4 regions of the Pseudomonas sp. SWRI18 genome follow, and region 3 is predicted to be linked to each of the others. Evidence: predicted binding sites of a transcription regulator. Region 3 holds the regulator's gene; each other region holds the start of a gene.
The links. Region 3 encodes sigma-54, which starts transcription at its own class of promoters, with help from an activator protein. Its sites were predicted from a motif close to ANTGGCATNNANNTTGCTNT; they were not measured.

Region 1 (4,137 bases), on a different contig from region 3:
CGCGAGAAAGCCCGCTCCCACATTGGGGACTGTGTAAGGCTCACGTGATCGCCGCCGGGCGGTATTGCAAAGCCTCCTTGAGATGGTCTCGGGTGATGGCATCCACTTGATCCAGATCCGCCAGGGTACGTGCCACCTTGAGCAGGCGATGGGCCGCGCGCAACGACAACGTCAGTCGCTCGCAGGCGGTCTCGAGCCAGCCTTCATCCACCTTTACCAGCTTGCAGTGCTTGCGCAGCCCGGGCAGATCAAGGAAGGCATTCGCACAACCCTGACGCCGCTCCTGGCGTTCCCGGGCCTTGGCCACCTCTGCCGCCGCCTTTGCCGTGTTATCACCAGCCTGTTGGGTTGGATTCAACGCAGTGGCTTCCCGTGCGACGGTCAGATGCAGGTCGATACGATCCATCAACGGCCCGGACAGTTTGTTGCGGTAGCGCTGAATCTGCTCCGGTGTACAGCGACAACGCCCGCTGGGTTCGCCCAGGTAGCCGCAAGGGCAGGGGTTCATGGCGGCCACCAGTTGGAAGCGTGCCGGAAAGCTCACGCGGTCACGGGCGCGGGAAATCACGATATGCCCCGATTCCAAAGGCTCGCGCAGTACTTCCAACACCTTGCGATCAAACTCCGGCAATTCATCCAGGAACAGTACGCCGTGATGGGCCAGGGTAATTTCCCCCGGTTGCGGCTTTGATCCACCGCCCACCAGCGCCGGCCCTGATGCCGAGTGGTGTGGCTGGCGAAATGGCCGGTGCGGCCAATGGCTCAGCGGCGCAAGACTGACCACCGACTGTATCGCGGCGACTTCCAGGGCTTCCTGCTCACTCAACGGTGGCAGCAGGCCGGGCAGCCGGCTGGCGAGCAAGGTCTTGCCGGTACCGGGCGGCCCGCTGAACAACAGGTTATGCGCACCCGCCGCGGCGATCAGTAATGCGCGCTTGGCCGCCAGTTGGCCCTGGACCTCACTCAGATCCGGGTAAGGTTTATTCAGATACAGCAAGCCATCGGACTTGTAGGGCTCAATCGGCACATGCCCGTTCAGGTGTGCCACGACCTGCAGCAAGTGATCCACGGCAATCACCCTCAACCCCGACGCCAGGCACGCTTCCTCGGCATTCGCCCGAGGCACTATCACGGTGCGCCCGGCCTTGCGCGCCGCCAGCGCGGCAGGCAACACACCCTTGACTGCCCGCACCTCGCCGGACAGCGCCAACTCACCCAGGCATTCCACATCATCAAGCATCAACGCCGGCACCTGGACGCTGGCCGCCAGGATCCCCAGGGCAATCGCCAAATCAAAACGCCCGCCGTCCTTGGGCAGGTCGGCGGGCGCGAGGTTGAGCGTGATGCGGCGGGCCGGGTATTGCAGGGCCGAATTGAGGATGGCGCTGCGCACGCGGTCTTTGCTTTCCTTGACCGCCGTTTCCGGCAGGCCCACGAGTGTCAGGGACGGCAAACCATTGGCCATGTGCACTTCGACAGTGACGGCGGGGGCTTCGACGCCGATCTGGGCGCGGCTATGGACGATGGCGAGGGACATGCTCGTTCCTTGAAAGGGGAGGCCGCTTCCTGCGGTTTTTCAAGGGTAGACGAGGTGGGGGAAAGCGCTGCGGGGGAGGTTTTACAGAACGTATCCGTGAGCGTGCGCAGGACCCGTGTGGGAGCAGGCAAGCCAGCTCCCACATTGAACGCGTTTATTCAGTAATAGTGGGTGTGAGCCTGGCTTCCAGTTCGGCCACTTTCGCCTCCAGGCTCTCCAACCGTGCACGGGTGCGCGCAAGCACCACCATCTGGCTATCAAACTCTTCGCGGCTCACCAGGTCGAGTTTGCTGAAGCCGCTTTGCAGCAGCGCCTTGAACTGGCTTTCGATTTCATTGCGAGGCAATTGGGTTTCACCGCTGAACAAGCGAGAGGCGTGGCCGCTCAGGGCGTCGAGGAGGTCTTTGGGCGCGAGCATGGGAAATATTCCGGAATAACTGTTGGCGGGCAGTGTATCACGCAGCGTCTATAGTCTTTTCACGGTGGCGAGTGCACGGTTTTCGCGCGGGGTGCCGGGCGCAGGCGCACTGTTTTTGTGCGCATTGGCGCCGCCGGAAAGCTTCGAGGGTGGGCATAAGTGAGCAAAGCACTGATTTCAGTGGTTTTTACGGAGCTGGCAAGGTTTCTGCTTAGACGATCATGACCCATGCACTGATGCAGTCGCTGTGACGAATGCAGTGCGCCGACGGATCAGGGGTACAGGTTTCGTCACCAGTGGTTCGCTGGCGTCGCAAAGGCAAATGCCGAGGCGACGATGCGTTACAAAGCCAGGCACTGCGCTTAGACTTGAGACGGGTTTGTTTTCCTGGGGCAAGTCCACCAATTCGGGAGAGAGTTTTCATGAAGCTAGTCACTGCCATCATCAAGCCGTTCAAGTTGGACGATGTACGCGAGTCGTTGTCCGAGATCGGCGTGCAGGGCATTACCGTTACTGAGGTCAAGGGCTTCGGTCGGCAGAAGGGTCATACCGAGCTGTATCGCGGCGCGGAATACGTGGTCGATTTCCTGCCGAAGGTGAAGATTGATGTCGCCATTGACGACAAGGATCTTGACCGGGTTATCGAGGCGATAACCAAGGCCGCCAACACCGGCAAGATTGGTGACGGCAAGATCTTCGTGGTCAATCTGGAACAGGCTATTCGCATCCGTACCGGCGAAACCGATACCGACGCAATCTAAGCCGCCAAACCCCAACGCCCCAGGAGAAAACAATATGACTCTGCGTAAATTCGCAGGGCTCGGAGCCCTGTTGTCCATCGTAATGCCAAGCCTGGCCATGGCGGCAGACGAAGTGGCTGCTCCAGTCCTCAATTCCGGCGACACCGCGTGGATGCTGACCGCCACCGCTTTGGTGCTGTTCATGACCATCCCCGGCCTGGCGCTGTTCTACGGCGGCATGGTTCGCTCCAAGAATATTCTGTCGGTGATGATGCAATGTTTTGCCATCACTGGCTTGATCAGCATCCTGTGGGTTGTCTACGGCTACAGCATCGCGTTCGATACCACCGGTATGGAACAGGGTGTGGTCAACTTCAATTCCTTCTTCGGCGGCATGGGCAAGGCGTTCCTGGCGGGCGTTACCCCGGCCAGCATCACCGGGCCTGCGGCGCTGTTCCCGGAAGCGGTGTTCATCACCTTCCAGATGACCTTCGCCATCATCACCCCGGCACTCATCGTCGGTGCGTTCGCCGAACGCATGAAGTTCTCCGCGATGCTGATCTTCATGGCTATCTGGTTCACCCTGGTCTATGCGCCAATCGCGCACATGGTGTGGAGCGGTAACGGTGGCTTGATGTGGGACTGGGGCGTGCTGGACTTCGCCGGTGGCACCGTGGTGCACATCAACGCCGGTGTGGCTGGCCTGGTAGCGTGCATCGTGCTCGGCAAGCGTAAAGGCTTCCCGACCACCCCGATGGCGCCGCATAACCTCGGTTACACCCTGATCGGTGCGGCCATGCTGTGGATCGGCTGGTTCGGCTTCAACGCCGGCTCCGCCGCCGCGGCCAACGGCACTGCCGGCATGGCGATGCTCGTCACCCAGATTGCGACCGCTGCCGCAGCGCTGGGCTGGATGTTCGCCGAGTGGATCACCCACGGTAAGCCAAGCGCACTGGGCATCGCCTCGGGCGTAGTGGCCGGCCTGGTTGCAATCACTCCGGCCGCTGGCACCGTGGGCCCGATGGGCGCCCTGGTGATCGGTCTGGTCGCCGGTGTGATCTGCTTCTTCTGCGCGACCAGCCTCAAGCGCAAGCTGGGCTACGATGACTCCCTGGACGCATTCGGCGTGCACGGTATCGGCGGTATCGTCGGTGCGATCCTCACCGGTGTGTTCGCAGCGCCTGCATTGGGCGGCTTCGGCACGGTGACGGACGTCGCCGCACAGGTCTGGATCCAGTGCAAAGGCGTGGGCTTCACTGTGCTCTACACAGCGATCGTGACCTACGTCATCCTCAAGGTACTGGACATGGTCATGGGCCTGCGGGTAACCGAAGAGGAAGAGGCTGTCGGCCTCGACCTGGCGCAACACAACGAGCGCGGCTACAACTTGTAAGTACGCGAAAAAAAATGCCCGGCTTGCCGGGCATTTTTTTGCCTGGCGT
Region 2 (4,137 bases), on a different contig from region 3:
ATCTGCTTCACCAGGTCCGGGCGCGGATCATCAGGCGCCTTGCCCTGGAACTGCCAGTCGGACAGATGGGTGTACTGCACCAGTTTGTTCGCCTCGATCTGCGCCGAAAAAAACTGCTCGGCGGCGGCGGGGTCCAGTTTGTAGCTCGGTGCCTGGGCAACGACACTGGCGATCACCTCCTGCTCGCGCTTCTTGTCCTCTACGGGCTTGTGGCTGTCCCATTTGCTCAGGGCGACCTGGTCGGCAATGGCCAGGCGCTCGGCGATGCTATTGAGCAGCGGTTCAAGGGTGGGTGGCGCGGCTACGGCGCTGACGCTGACGAATAGCAGGGCGAACGCAAGATGACGTTTCAACGGTGATCTCCTTGTGGGAGCGGGCTTGCTCGCGAAAGCGGTGTATCAGGCAATGCATCAACGACTGACAGACCGCTTTCGCGAGCAAGCCCGCTCCCACATTTGATTGGGTTTGCAGGTTTGAGTCTGTGTCAGCTCAAGGCTACCTTAACTTGCGCGGTTGCCTACAGGTGCGCCAGAATCCGCCGGCTTGTACGGCTGGCTTGTCGTCTCTAAGGTTGCTCGGTCGCTGCTCATCAGCGATCAGGTTTAGTAGCCTGAGGGTCAAGTTAAGCGTGTACCGCACCGTTCTTTATGGCGGCTGTGTGCAGGGCATCTTCGGATGCGCCGGTTTTTGCTTAACTTCCCCGGTCTACTAACCTGCGCACAGCTGCCACCTAATCGTTTAGTAGCGAGTCGATGGCGGCCTCATTCGAGGAAGTTAAGACATGTTCAAGCCAACCCCAAATCCACCCCCGTCCGTCTTCACCATCGCCGCCGATATCGACGACGAAGCCCTGATGATCAACAGCTTCGAAACCTTCTCCTCGGTCAGCACCTTGTTGCTGGACCTGTCCGAAGACCTGGACGGCAAGCACCGCGATGTCGCGCTGGCCATTCACCAACTGAGCGCCCTGGGCACGCAGATGGTCAGCCGTATGCTCGACCGCCAAACGGCCACCTGACAATTCCCAGGCAAAAAAAGACCTCCCGAACAGGAGGTCTTTTTGCATCACGCCACGTTAAGCAGCGTTACCGGATCAGCAGCTGTAGTACAGCTCGTATTCCAGTGGGTGTACGAAGGTGCGAACCTTGATTTCTTCTGCGCTCTTGAGCTCGATGTAGGCATCGATAAAGTCGTCGCTGAACACGCCGCCTTTGGTCAGGAACGCACGGCCCTTGTCCAGCTCTTCCAGGGCTTCTTTCAGGCTGCCGCACACTTGTGGGATCTCTTTGGCCTCTTCAGGCGGCAGGTCGTACAAGTTTTTGTCGGCGGCGTCGCCTGGGTGGATCTTGTTCTGGATGCCGTCCAGGCCGGCCATCACCAGGGCCGCGAAGGCCAGGTACGGGTTGGCCGCCGGGTCCGGGAAGCGTGCTTCGATACGGCGAGCGCGCGGGCTGGACACGTAAGGAATACGGATCGAGGCAGAGCGGTTGCGCGCCGAGTAGGCCAGCATCACTGGAGCTTCAAAACCTGGGACCAGACGCTTGTAGGAGTTGGTCGACGGGTTGGTGAAGCCGTTCAGGGCCTTACCGTGCTTGATGATGCCGCCGATGAAGTACAGGGCGGTGTCCGACAGGCCGGCATAACCTTCGCCGGCGAAGGTGTTCTTGCCATCTTTGGCGATGGACAGGTGAACGTGCATACCCGAACCGTTATCGCCGTACAGTGGCTTAGGCATGAAGGTCGCGGTACGGCCGTAGGCAACGGCAGTGTTGTGTACGCAGTACTTCAGGGTTTGTACTTCGTCAGCCTTGGCGACCAGGGTGTTGAACTTCACACCGATTTCGTTCTGGCCGGCAGTCGCCACTTCGTGGTGATGCACTTCGATGACCAGGCCCATGTCTTCCATGGCGTTGCACATGGAGGTACGGATTTCGTGGTCGTGGTCGAACGGTGGAACCGGGAAGTAGCCGCCTTTGATACCTGGACGGTGGCCATGGTTGCCGCCTTCCACGTCCTGGTCGGACATCCAGGAGCCTTGTTCGGAGTAGATCTTGAACATGGAGCCGGAGATGTCGGACTTGAACTTCACTTGATCGAAGATGAAGAATTCCGGCTCCGGGCCTACGAATACGGTGTCGCCGATACCGGTCGACTTCAGGTATTCCTCGGCACGCTTGGCGATCGCACGTGGGTCGCGGTCGTAGCCTTGCATGGTCGACGGCTCGATGACGTCGCACACCAGGATCAGGGTCGGCTCTTCGGTGAACGGGTCCAGCACGGCAGTGCTGTCGTCCGGCATCAGGATCATGTCGGAGGCTTCGATGCCTTTCCAACCGGCAATGGAGGAACCGTCGAACATTTTGCCTTCTTCGAAGAACGCATCATCCAGCGCATCGCGAGCCGGCATGGTCACGTGGTGCTGAGTGCCTTTGGTGTCCGTGAAGCGCAGATCAATCCATTTAACGTCATGATCTTTGATGAGTTGAACCGACTTCGACATAGTGTCCTCCGGGTGGCTTCGGGCTGGGGTAGTGGAGTTAGCCCTTAGAATGTGGGTGATGCCGGCGCGGATAGTCCGCCATGGCAACCTGCCTCACAAGAGAGCAAATTGCATGCCAGTGCGCCAACATGGGTTTTGTGCTCCAAAAGCGACCCTATAAAGGTGCATTGCGACAAAAGCCAGAAAATGGCGCACTGCAATGTGGCGCGGCAACCTCAAAGTGCACTGCTTTAGTGCGCGGTGGTTGCTGTGCATATTAACTGGTTAAACCTTGAGCGATTTCCGCTATAATCCGCGCCCCCCTTTTTCGGCAGGTCCGGCACGCGCTGTTTCCATGAAATTAATCGTTAAAGTCTTCCCCGAAATCACCATCAAGAGCCGACCGGTACGGATGCGTTTCATCCGTCAGTTGGCCAAGAACATCCGTGCCGTGCTCCGCGATCTGGACCCGGCTGTGGTGGTGAATGGCGTGTGGGACAACCTCGAGCTGGAAACCCGCCTGACCGATGCCAAAGCCTTGAAGGACATGACCGAGCGCCTGAGTTGCATGCCGGGCATCGCGCATTTCCTGCAGGTGGATGAGTACGCGCTGGGCGACTTCGATGACATCACCGAAAAATGCAAATTGCACTTCGGCGACAGTCTGGAAGGCAAGATTTTTTCGGTGCGTTGCAAGCGCGCCGGCAAGCACCCGTTCAGCTCCATGGATGTGGAGAAATACGTCGGCAGCAAGCTGCGTCGCGAGTGCGGCGCAGCTGGAATTTCCCTGAAAGCACCGCAAATTGAAGTGCGCATGGAAATTCGCGACCAACGGTTGTTTGTGATCCACAGCCAGCACAACAGCATCGGCGGCTACCCGCTGGGCGCCCTGGAACAGACCCTGGTATTGATGTCCGGCGGTTTCGATTCCACGGTCGCGGCCTACCAGATCATGCGGCGCGGCCTGATGAGCCACTTCTGCTTCTTTAACCTGGGCGGGCGTGCACACGAATTGGGCGTGATGGAAGTGGCGCACTTTATCTGGAAGAAGTACGGCAGCTCCCAACGCGTGTTATTTGTAAGCGTACCGTTCGAAGAAGTGCTGGGCGAAATTCTCGGCAAAGTCGATAACAGTCATATGGGCGTGGTATTGAAGCGTATGATGTTGCGCGCCGCGTCCCGGATCGCCGACCAACTGCAGATTGATGCGCTGGTGACCGGTGAAGCGATCTCCCAGGTGTCCAGCCAGACGCTGCCGAACCTGTCGTTGATCGACTGCGTGACCGAGAAACTGGTGCTGCGCCCACTGATCGCCAGCCATAAACAGGACATTATCGACCTGGCAGAAGAAATCGGCACCGCCGACTTTGCCAAGCACATGCCTGAATATTGCGGGGTCATTTCGGTGAACCCCAAGACCCACGCCAAGCGCAACCGCGTGGAGTACGAAGAACAACAGTTTGATATGGCGGTTCTGGAGCGTGCGCTCAAGAACGCCAAACTGGTCCCGATCGATCGTGTCATCGACGAGCTGGGCCAGGATGTGCAGATCGAAGAAGTCAGCGAAGCCCTGGCCGGCCAGATCATCATCGACATCCGTCACCCGGATGCCGCTGAAGACGAGCCGCTGGACATTCCTGGCATCGACGTACAAACGC
Region 3 (4,137 bases):
ATGGTGACATAGGCCCGATTACTGGCGGCGAAGCGCGGCAGCCATTTGAGCAAGTAGCTGGAAATGTCCTGGAACATCTCCTCTACATCCGGTTGTGCGGCCAGGTAATCGGCCACCGGCTGGTCCAAACCGGATTGTTCACGCAGCTCCGGCTTCCAGTAGGGGTTTGGCAGGCAGCGCACATCGAATACCAGGTCGGCATCCACCGGCATGCCTCGCTTGAAGCCAAACGACTCCACGAGAAACGCCGTGCCCGGCTCCGGCTGGTTCAACAGGCGCAGCTTTATGGCATCGCGCAACTGGTAAAGGTTAAGGCTGGTGGTGTTGATCTTGAGGTCGGCCAGGTCAATGATCGGCCCCAGCAGCTTGGTTTCGTCCTCAATGGCTTCGGCCAGCGAACGCTGGGCGCTGCTCAGAGGGTGACGCCGGCGGGTCTCGGAGAAGCGCTTGAGCAGGGTCTCTTCGTCGGCGTCCAGGTACAACACGTCACAATGGATATGCTTGGCGCGCACCTCCTCGAGCAGTTCGGGGAACCGCGAGAGGTGGCTTGGCAGATTGCGGGCGTCAATCGACACCGCGACCAGCGGCTGCGCCAGCTCCGTGTGGATCAGCGCGCGCTCGGCCAGTTCCGGCAGCAGGCCGGCGGGCAGGTTGTCGATACAGTAGAAACCGTTGTCCTCAAGAACGTTGAGGGCGGTGCTTTTACCCGAGCCGGAACGGCCGCTGACGATGATCAAACGCATGGTTACTGCCCGTTCTGTTCATCCAGGACAACCTGGTACAGCGCCTCGTTGCTGCTGGCACTGCGCAGCTTGTCGCGTACTTCCTTGCGGTCGAGCATGCTGGCGATCTGCCGAAGCAGTTCCAGGTGTGCATCGGTGGCGGCTTCCGGGACCAGCAGTACGAACAGCAGGTCGACCGGTGCACCATCGATGGCGTCGAAATCGATAGGAGCGTCCAGGTGCAGCAGCGCGCTGACCGGTGTCTCGCACCCTTTGAGGCGGCAGTGAGGAATGGCGATGCCGTTGCCAAAACCGGTGGAACCGAGTTTTTCACGGGCAATCAGGGCCTCGAAGACATCTTGCATCTCCAGTTCAGGCACTTGGCTGCTGATCAGGTTGGCAATTTGTTCGAGGGCGCGCTTTTTACTGCCGCCCGGCACGTTCACAAGGGAACGGCCGGGGGTCAGGATGGTTTCAAGTCGGATCATGGGGGGAGAGTTAACGACCTGTACCTTGCATCAGGTGCAGATTCTTTTCCTTATGCTTTTTGAGTTGGCGGTCAAGCTTGTCGGTGAGCAAGTCGATCGATGCATACATGTCTTCATGCTCGGCGTTAGCAACCACTTCGCCACCGGGAATCTGAAGGGTCGCCTCGATTTTCTGCTGAAGCTTATCGACCTTCATGATGACCTGCACATTGGTGATCTTGTCGAAATGTCCTTCAAGCTTCTTCAGCTTCTGCTCGACGTATTCGCGCATTGGAGGGGTGACTTCTACATGGTGTCCACTGATGTTGACTTGCATACAGCTTCTCCTTCGTTGCCAGTGCATAAAGCGACAGGTAAGGAATACCTGCCACTGGAACGCTGCGGCCCGCCCGTCACATCAAACGCTTACGCTCGCTGGAAGGCGCGATCCCTAGGGACTCGCGGTACTTGGCGACGGTTCGACGGGCGACCTGAATGCCTTGTGCCTCCAGTAAACCAGCGATCTTACTGTCACTCAATGGCTTTTTCTGATTTTCCGCGGCAACCAGTTTCTTGATGATCGCGCGGATCGCCGTGGACGAGCATTCGCCGCCTTCGGAGGTGCTCACATGGCTGGAGAAAAAGTATTTCAGCTCATATATACCTCGTGGGGTATGCATGAATTTTTGCGTCGTTACCCGGGAAATCGTCGATTCGTGCATGCCTACCGCCTCGGCGATGTCATGCAGCACCAGCGGCTTCATCGCTTCGTCGCCGTATTCCAGGAAACCGCGCTGGTGCTCGACGATCTGGGTGGCGACTTTCATCAGGGTTTCGTTGCGGCTCTGCAGGCTCTTGATGAACCAGCGCGCTTCCTGCAGCTGGTTACGCATGAAGGTATTGTCGGCGCTGGTATCGGCGCGGCGTACAAAACCTGCATATTGCGGATTGACCCGCAGACGCGGCACCGACTCCTGGTTCAACTCCACCAGCCAGCGCTCGTTGTCCTTGCGCACGATCACGTCGGGGACTACGTATTCGGCCTCGCTGGATTCGATCTGCGAGCCGGGGCGCGGGTTGAGGCTCTGTACCAGCTCGATGACCTGGCGCAGGTCGTCTTCCTTGAGCTTCATGCGGCGCATCAACTGGCTGTAGTCGCGGCTGCCCAGCAGGTCGATGTAATCGGTGACCAGACGCTGGGCCTCGGCGAGCCAGGCGGTCTTGGCCGGCAGCTGGCGCAGTTGCAGCAACAGGCATTCGCTGAGGTTGCGCGCGCCGATACCGGCGGGCTCGAATTGCTGGATGCGGTGCAGGACGGCTTCGATTTCGTCCAGCTCGATGTCCAGCTCCGGGTCGAACGCCTCGAGGATTTCCTCAAGGGTCTCGTCCAGGTAGCCTTGATTGTTGATGCAGTCGATCAGGGTCACGGCGATCAAGCGATCGGTGTCCGACATCGGTGCAAGGTTCAATTGCCACAGCAGATGGCTCTGCAAGCTCTCGCCAACCGACGTGCGGGTGGTGAAGTCCCACTCGTCATCGTCATTGCTGGGCAGGCTGCTGGCGCTGGTCTGGTAGACGTCTTCCCAGGCGGTATCGACGGGAAGTTCGTTGGGAATGCGTTCGTTCCAGTCGCCTTCCTCAAGGTTGTCCACCGTGGGGGCGGTCTCCTGGTAGGAGGGTTCCTGCACGTCGGAATTGGGTTTTTGCTCGATGTTGTCGGCCAGTGGGTCTGCATTATCGAAGTCGTCGCCTTCTTCCTGGCGTTCGAGCATCGGATTGGACTCCAGGGCCTCCTGGATTTCCTGTTGCAGGTCCAGGGTCGACAATTGGAGCAGGCGGATGGCCTGTTGCAGCTGCGGTGTCATCGTCAGCTGCTGGCCCATTCTCAGGACTAGCGATGGTTTCATGGCAGGGGCTTAACACCTTATTCGCCGGCGCAATGCGCCATCCACGACAGGGCGCGTGAGCGCCAAACATAAGCAAATTATATGCCTGATATCGGGGGCTTTGCCTAGAGCGCGGTAACAATAAAAATCCGGAGGTTTTCATTGACTCCCGCGCACCTTGGCAAACGGCCTTTCACCGCGTTTTTCAGACAGGCCGGCTTACAGGCGGAACTCATGACCCAGGTACACTTCCTTGACCAGTTCGTTGGCCAGGATGGTGGCGGAATCGCCTTCGGCGATCAGCTGGCCATCGTTGACGATATACGCGGTTTCGCAGATATCGAGAGTCTCGCGGACGTTGTGGTCGGTGATCAGCACGCCAATGCCCTTGGCCTTGAGGTGATGGATGATCTGCTTGATATCGCCCACCGAGATCGGGTCGACGCCGGCAAACGGTTCGTCCAGCAGGATGAACTTGGGTGCGGTGGCCAGGGCGCGGGCGATTTCCACACGACGACGCTCACCACCGGAGAGGCTCATGCCGAGGTTGTCGCGAATGTGGTTGATGTGGAATTCCTGCAGCAGGCTTTCCAGCTCCTTGCGGCGGCCGTCACGGTCGAGTTCCTTGCGGGTCTCGAGGATGGCCATGATGTTGTCGGCGACCGACAGTTTGCGAAAGATCGACGCTTCCTGCGGCAGGTAGCCAATACCGGCGCGGGCACGGCCGTGCATCGGCTGGTGGCTCACGTCCAGGTCATCGATCAATACACGACCCTGGTCCGCCTGGACCAGCCCGACGATCATGTAGAAGCAGGTGGTCTTGCCGGCGCCGTTGGGGCCAAGCAAGCCGACGATCTGGCCGCTGTCGATCGACAGGCTGACGTCGCGCACGACCTGACGGCTTTTGTAGGCCTTGGCCAGATGCTGGGCTTTCAGGGTTGCCATTACTCGGCCTTCTTCTTCGGCTGGATGACCATGTCGATGCGTGGGCGTGGCGCGCTGACCTTGGTGCCGTTGGCGCGGCCCGCCTGCGCAACCTGGGTCTGGGTGTTGTAAACGATC
Region 4 (4,137 bases), on a different contig from region 3:
AATAAAGTCGGTCAGCCAGGCATGCAGGCCTTCCTCGAGGATTTCATCGATGGCGGTGAAGCGCAGGCGCGCGTCCATCTCGGCGGCCAGGCGCTGGGCCGGTCGGCCGTTGAGGCCAGGCAGGCTGGCAAGAATCTGGTCGATCTCTTCACTGCAGGCACGCAATGAGCGCGGTACGTCGGCGCGCAACAGCAGCAACTCCGCCACTTGCCGGGCGCCGGGAGCATCACGGTAGATCTCGGTGTAGGCCTCGAACGACGACAATGCGCGCAGCAAGGCGCTCCATTGGTAGTAGGCGTGGGCGGTGCCATCGGTGACGGCCTCGGCACGATCGCCAGCCATTTCGTAACGCGCATCCAGCAGGCGCAAGGTGTTATCGGCGCGTTCGATAAAGGTGCCCAGGCGAATAAACCGGAACGCGTCGTTGCGCATGATGGTGCCGTAGGTGGCGCCGCGAAACAGATGGGAACGTTCCTTGACCCACTCGCAAAACCGGCTCATGCCATAACGGCTAAGCCCTTGCTGGGCAATGTCACGAATATCCAGCCAGGTCGCGTTGATGTTTTCCCACATGTCGGCAGTAATTCGCCCACGCACCGCATGGGCGCTGGACCGCGCAGCGCCGAGACAACTGTAGATACTCGCGGGGTTGGCGGCATCCAGGGCGAAGAAATGCAGCAGGCGTTCGGCGTGCAACTCGCCGTGGCGCTCGTGGTAATCCTCCAGGGTGCCGGTGATCAACAGCGGCATGGCCAGCTCATGCAGGCCATCGCCCCGCCCATCCTGGGGCATCAGCGACAGCGAATAGCTGACATCGAGCATGCGCGCCAGGTTTTCCGCGCGTTCCAGGTAGCGCGACATCCAGTACAGATCCGAGGCAGTTCTACTCAGCATGGCATCAGTCCTCGACCACCCAGGTGTCTTTGGTGCCGCCGCCCTGGGATGAGTTGACCACCAGCGAGCCCTCGCGCAACGCCACGCGGGTCAAGCCGCCCGGGACCACACGGGTTTCCTTGCCGGACAGTACAAACGGGCGCAGGTCGATATGGCGCGGCGCAATGCCGTTTTCGACAAAGGTCGGGCAGGTGGATAAACACAGGGTTGGCTGGGCGATATAGGCGTGGGGCTTGGCCTTGATTCGCGCGCGGAACGCTTCGATTTCCGCCGCCGTGGACGCCGGCCCGACGAGCATGCCGTAGCCGCCGGAGCCTTGGGTTTCCTTCACCACCAGGTCCGGCAGGTTGGCCAGGACGTGGGACAACTCGTCAGGCTTGCGGCACTGGAAGGTCGGAACGTTCTTTAAGACAGGTTCTTCATCCAAGTAAAACCGGATCATCTCGGTGACGAAGGGATACACCGACTTGTCATCCGCCACCCCGGTGCCGATGGCATTGGCCAGCACTACATTGCCGCAGCGATACGCCGCGAGCAGGCCGGGCACGCCGAGCATGGAGTCCGGGTTGAAGGCCAGCGGGTCGAGGAACGCATCGTCGAGGCGACGGTAGATCACGTCCACGGCCTGCGGGCCATCGGTAGTGCGCATGAACACGCGGTCGTCGCGCACGAACAAGTCAGCGCCTTCCACCAGTTCCACGCCCATTTCCCGGGCGAGAAACGCATGCTCGAAAAATGCGCTGTTGAAGCGACCCGGGGTCAGTACGACCACGCTGGGGTTATCCAGCGGGCTGGAGCTTTTCAGGGTATCGAGCAGCAAGTTGGGGTAGTGATCGATGGGTGCGATGCGTTGGGCGGCGAACAGTTCGGGGAACAGGCGCATCATCATCTTGCGGTCTTCGAGCATATAGCTGACGCCGCTGGGCGTACGCAGGTTGTCTTCCAGTACGTAGTACGTGCCGTCGCCATCGCGTACGAGGTCCACGCCGGAAACGTGGGAATACAGATCGCGGTGCAGGTTCAAGCCCTGCATGGCCAGTTGGTATTGTTCGTTGGCCAGCACCTGTTCCGCAGGAATGATCCCAGCCTTGATGATGCGTTGTTCGTGGTAGAGGTCGGCGAGAAACATATTCAGCGCCTTGACCCGCTGGATGCAGCCACGCTCGACCACTCGCCATTCGCTGGCGGGGATGCTGCGCGGGATGGTGTCGAAGGGAATCAGGCGCTCGGTGCCCTGCTCGTCGCCGTAGAGGGTGAAGGTGATGCCGGCGCGGTGGAACAGCAAATCGGCTTCGCGCCGGCGCTGGGCCAGCAGCTCGGCGGGGGTGTCGGCCAACCAACGGGCGAACTCGCGATAATGAGGCCGGACCTGTCCTGCCCCATCGTACATTTCATCGTAATAAGTGCGGATCATGCCGTACTCCTTGTCACCCGGACGCAAGAACCATCGCAAGGCCCGTGCCAGCGGCATAAACACTTAAAAATCAGTGAGTTGAATAACCAAAGGAATCTGCTCGCACCGTCCTGGTGCGCAGAATGCCCGGTGTACTGCCCCACGCTTCATCGCAATGCGGGCTTTGACTATCAACAGCATAGCCAGAGTTGATTTCGCTGCCCGGCCAAGCCTGCAGATAATCACCACCATCAGCTGAACAGGACGCGTCCTACAGCTAAACCCTTTGCGCCATCGGTAACGTAGTGCTTCGTGTACCGACCGACCTCCCGGTCTTCCCTTTCGGCCACCCTGCTCGGGTGGCCTTTTTTTTGGTGCAAAAAAGGGCGACGCCAGTTCCGTAGATTTTCCGGCACCACAAACAAAATCGGCCGACCCAAAGGCCAGCCGATACGCTGTGTTTCTCATGCTACTGATTGCTACATGGGTAACCCACGCACCTCCTGCTTCACGCCCCATCCTTCGATGATCCCGCCCAGCGGCTCGACCACCGCCTCAAAGTCTTGCTCGAAGTCTCCTATGCCGTCGTAGGTTGCAGACATGATTTTGCTCAGTTCCAGGTACCAGGCACCATCGTCGCGCGCACTGACCTGGGCATTCAGGGATTCCCCACGAAACTCACCCGCAGCCCTGCGCGCCCGTTCTTCATCCGGGAAAATGGCGTAGAACTCGATGGGGTGAAAACGCGAGAAATCGAAGCCGCCTTCTTTCATGCGGCGCAGAACGTTGGTGCTGATGTCTTCTTGATAGGCTGTGCTCATGAAAAGTGCTCCTCGAATTGATGGATAGACTTTCCGTGCTCCCCTGGCCCGCGCCGTACTGGCGCGGGAGCTACGGCAAATACAAGCACCGCAGGAAAACAAGCATGTAGCTGACAAGACCAGACCTTTAGCGATTCATTCGCTGATCTCAGTTGCAGAGTAGCGCGAAGCTACCACCTCCACCAGAGGCGCTTGAAGGGCATACAGGAAATGTTCAGGCGGCGGGTTCGACCTTGAGGTCTTTGATACCATTTTGATCATGCAGGCTCTTGACCGTGGGATCGGGCACACGATCGGCAAGATCGTTGAGGTCCAGCTTTTCCAACACCGGCGACACACGCACCCGCACCAATTGTGCGGCTTCTTCCAGCGTCGGCTCGTGCTCGCAATCGAATTGCTCGACTACCGGCTCACCACGGTCATTGATGAAAGAAATATTCCACTTCGGCATCGGTGCCTCCTCGATAAAACCCATGTGTGGGCTCACATCTATCTGGACCTTGAGGGTTCGGCAAACGTTCCGCTCAAGGCTGAAGGCACCGGATTAACCGCGGTTATTTTTCAGCGTGATCTTTCAAGGCTTTCAAGGTGTTGAACGGCGCCTCCACCACGAACTTGTTGGCCAGCCATGATGGCACGCTGCCACCTGGCTCGGTGTGCACCTGATAGGTCACTTCCGTCTGATCGGCGCCCTTGGGGACCAGCTTCCAGAAACCCTCCACCTGAGCGACACGCACATAGCCTTTTTCTTCGGGCTTGTAGGTGGGCACGCCCTGCAAGGTGCGGGTGACGCTGCCATCGGCATTTTTGGTGGTGGTGACGTGGATGTACGAGTCACGATCGGTCACCGGGAACGGCGCCTTGAACTGCGTGTAGGTCCAGGCCTCGTCGCCTTTCTTGTCGACCAGTTTCTGGGATTTGCACTCGTGAATCCAGGCGCAGGCACCCGCCACGTCTTCCTGCAAGGCAACAATTTTGGCCACAGGCGCCTTGATCAGGGCCACACCGCGATAAGCCTTGTACTTGGAG

Region 1: a site for sigma-54 is predicted at 2,150-2,169, ahead of glnK (P-II family nitrogen regulator). Genes of this name have one in related genera too.
Region 2: a site for sigma-54 is predicted at 2,601-2,620, ahead of glnA (type I glutamate--ammonia ligase). Genes of this name have one in related genera too.
Region 4: a site for sigma-54 is predicted at 2,341-2,360, ahead of H0Z09_RS21735 (circularly permuted type 2 ATP-grasp protein). Genes of this name have one in related genera too.

The regions. Positions count from the first base shown of each region.
Region 1 covers NZ_JACCQQ010000001.1:319,935-324,071, forward strand. Annotated here, with positions in the region: gene H0Z09_RS01415 (YifB family Mg chelatase-like AAA ATPase) at 41-1,537, opposite strand; gene H0Z09_RS01420 (accessory factor UbiK family protein) at 1,692-1,955, opposite strand; gene glnK (P-II family nitrogen regulator) at 2,378-2,716, shown strand; gene H0Z09_RS01430 (ammonium transporter) at 2,751-4,088, shown strand.
Region 2 covers NZ_JACCQQ010000002.1:245,135-249,271, forward strand. Annotated here, with positions in the region: gene H0Z09_RS03790 (chorismate mutase) at 1-353, opposite strand, end outside; gene H0Z09_RS03795 (DUF6124 family protein) at 782-1,018, shown strand; gene glnA (type I glutamate--ammonia ligase) at 1,094-2,500, opposite strand; gene thiI (tRNA uracil 4-sulfurtransferase ThiI) at 2,835-4,137, shown strand, end outside.
Region 3 covers NZ_JACCQQ010000003.1:202,940-207,076, forward strand. Annotated here, with positions in the region: gene rapZ (RNase adapter RapZ) at 1-743, opposite strand, end outside; gene ptsN (PTS IIA-like nitrogen regulatory protein PtsN) at 746-1,210, opposite strand; gene raiA (ribosome-associated translation inhibitor RaiA) at 1,221-1,526, opposite strand; gene H0Z09_RS05760 (RNA polymerase factor sigma-54) at 1,603-3,096, opposite strand; gene lptB (LPS export ABC transporter ATP-binding protein) at 3,295-4,020, opposite strand; gene lptA (lipopolysaccharide transport periplasmic protein LptA) at 4,020-4,137, opposite strand, start outside.
Region 4 covers NZ_JACCQQ010000022.1:62,743-66,879, forward strand. Annotated here, with positions in the region: gene H0Z09_RS21730 (alpha-E domain-containing protein) at 1-894, opposite strand, end outside; gene H0Z09_RS21735 (circularly permuted type 2 ATP-grasp protein) at 899-2,308, opposite strand; gene H0Z09_RS21740 (ribonuclease E inhibitor RraB) at 2,767-3,108, opposite strand; gene H0Z09_RS21745 (hypothetical protein) at 3,323-3,583, opposite strand; gene H0Z09_RS21750 (START domain-containing protein) at 3,663-4,137, opposite strand, start outside.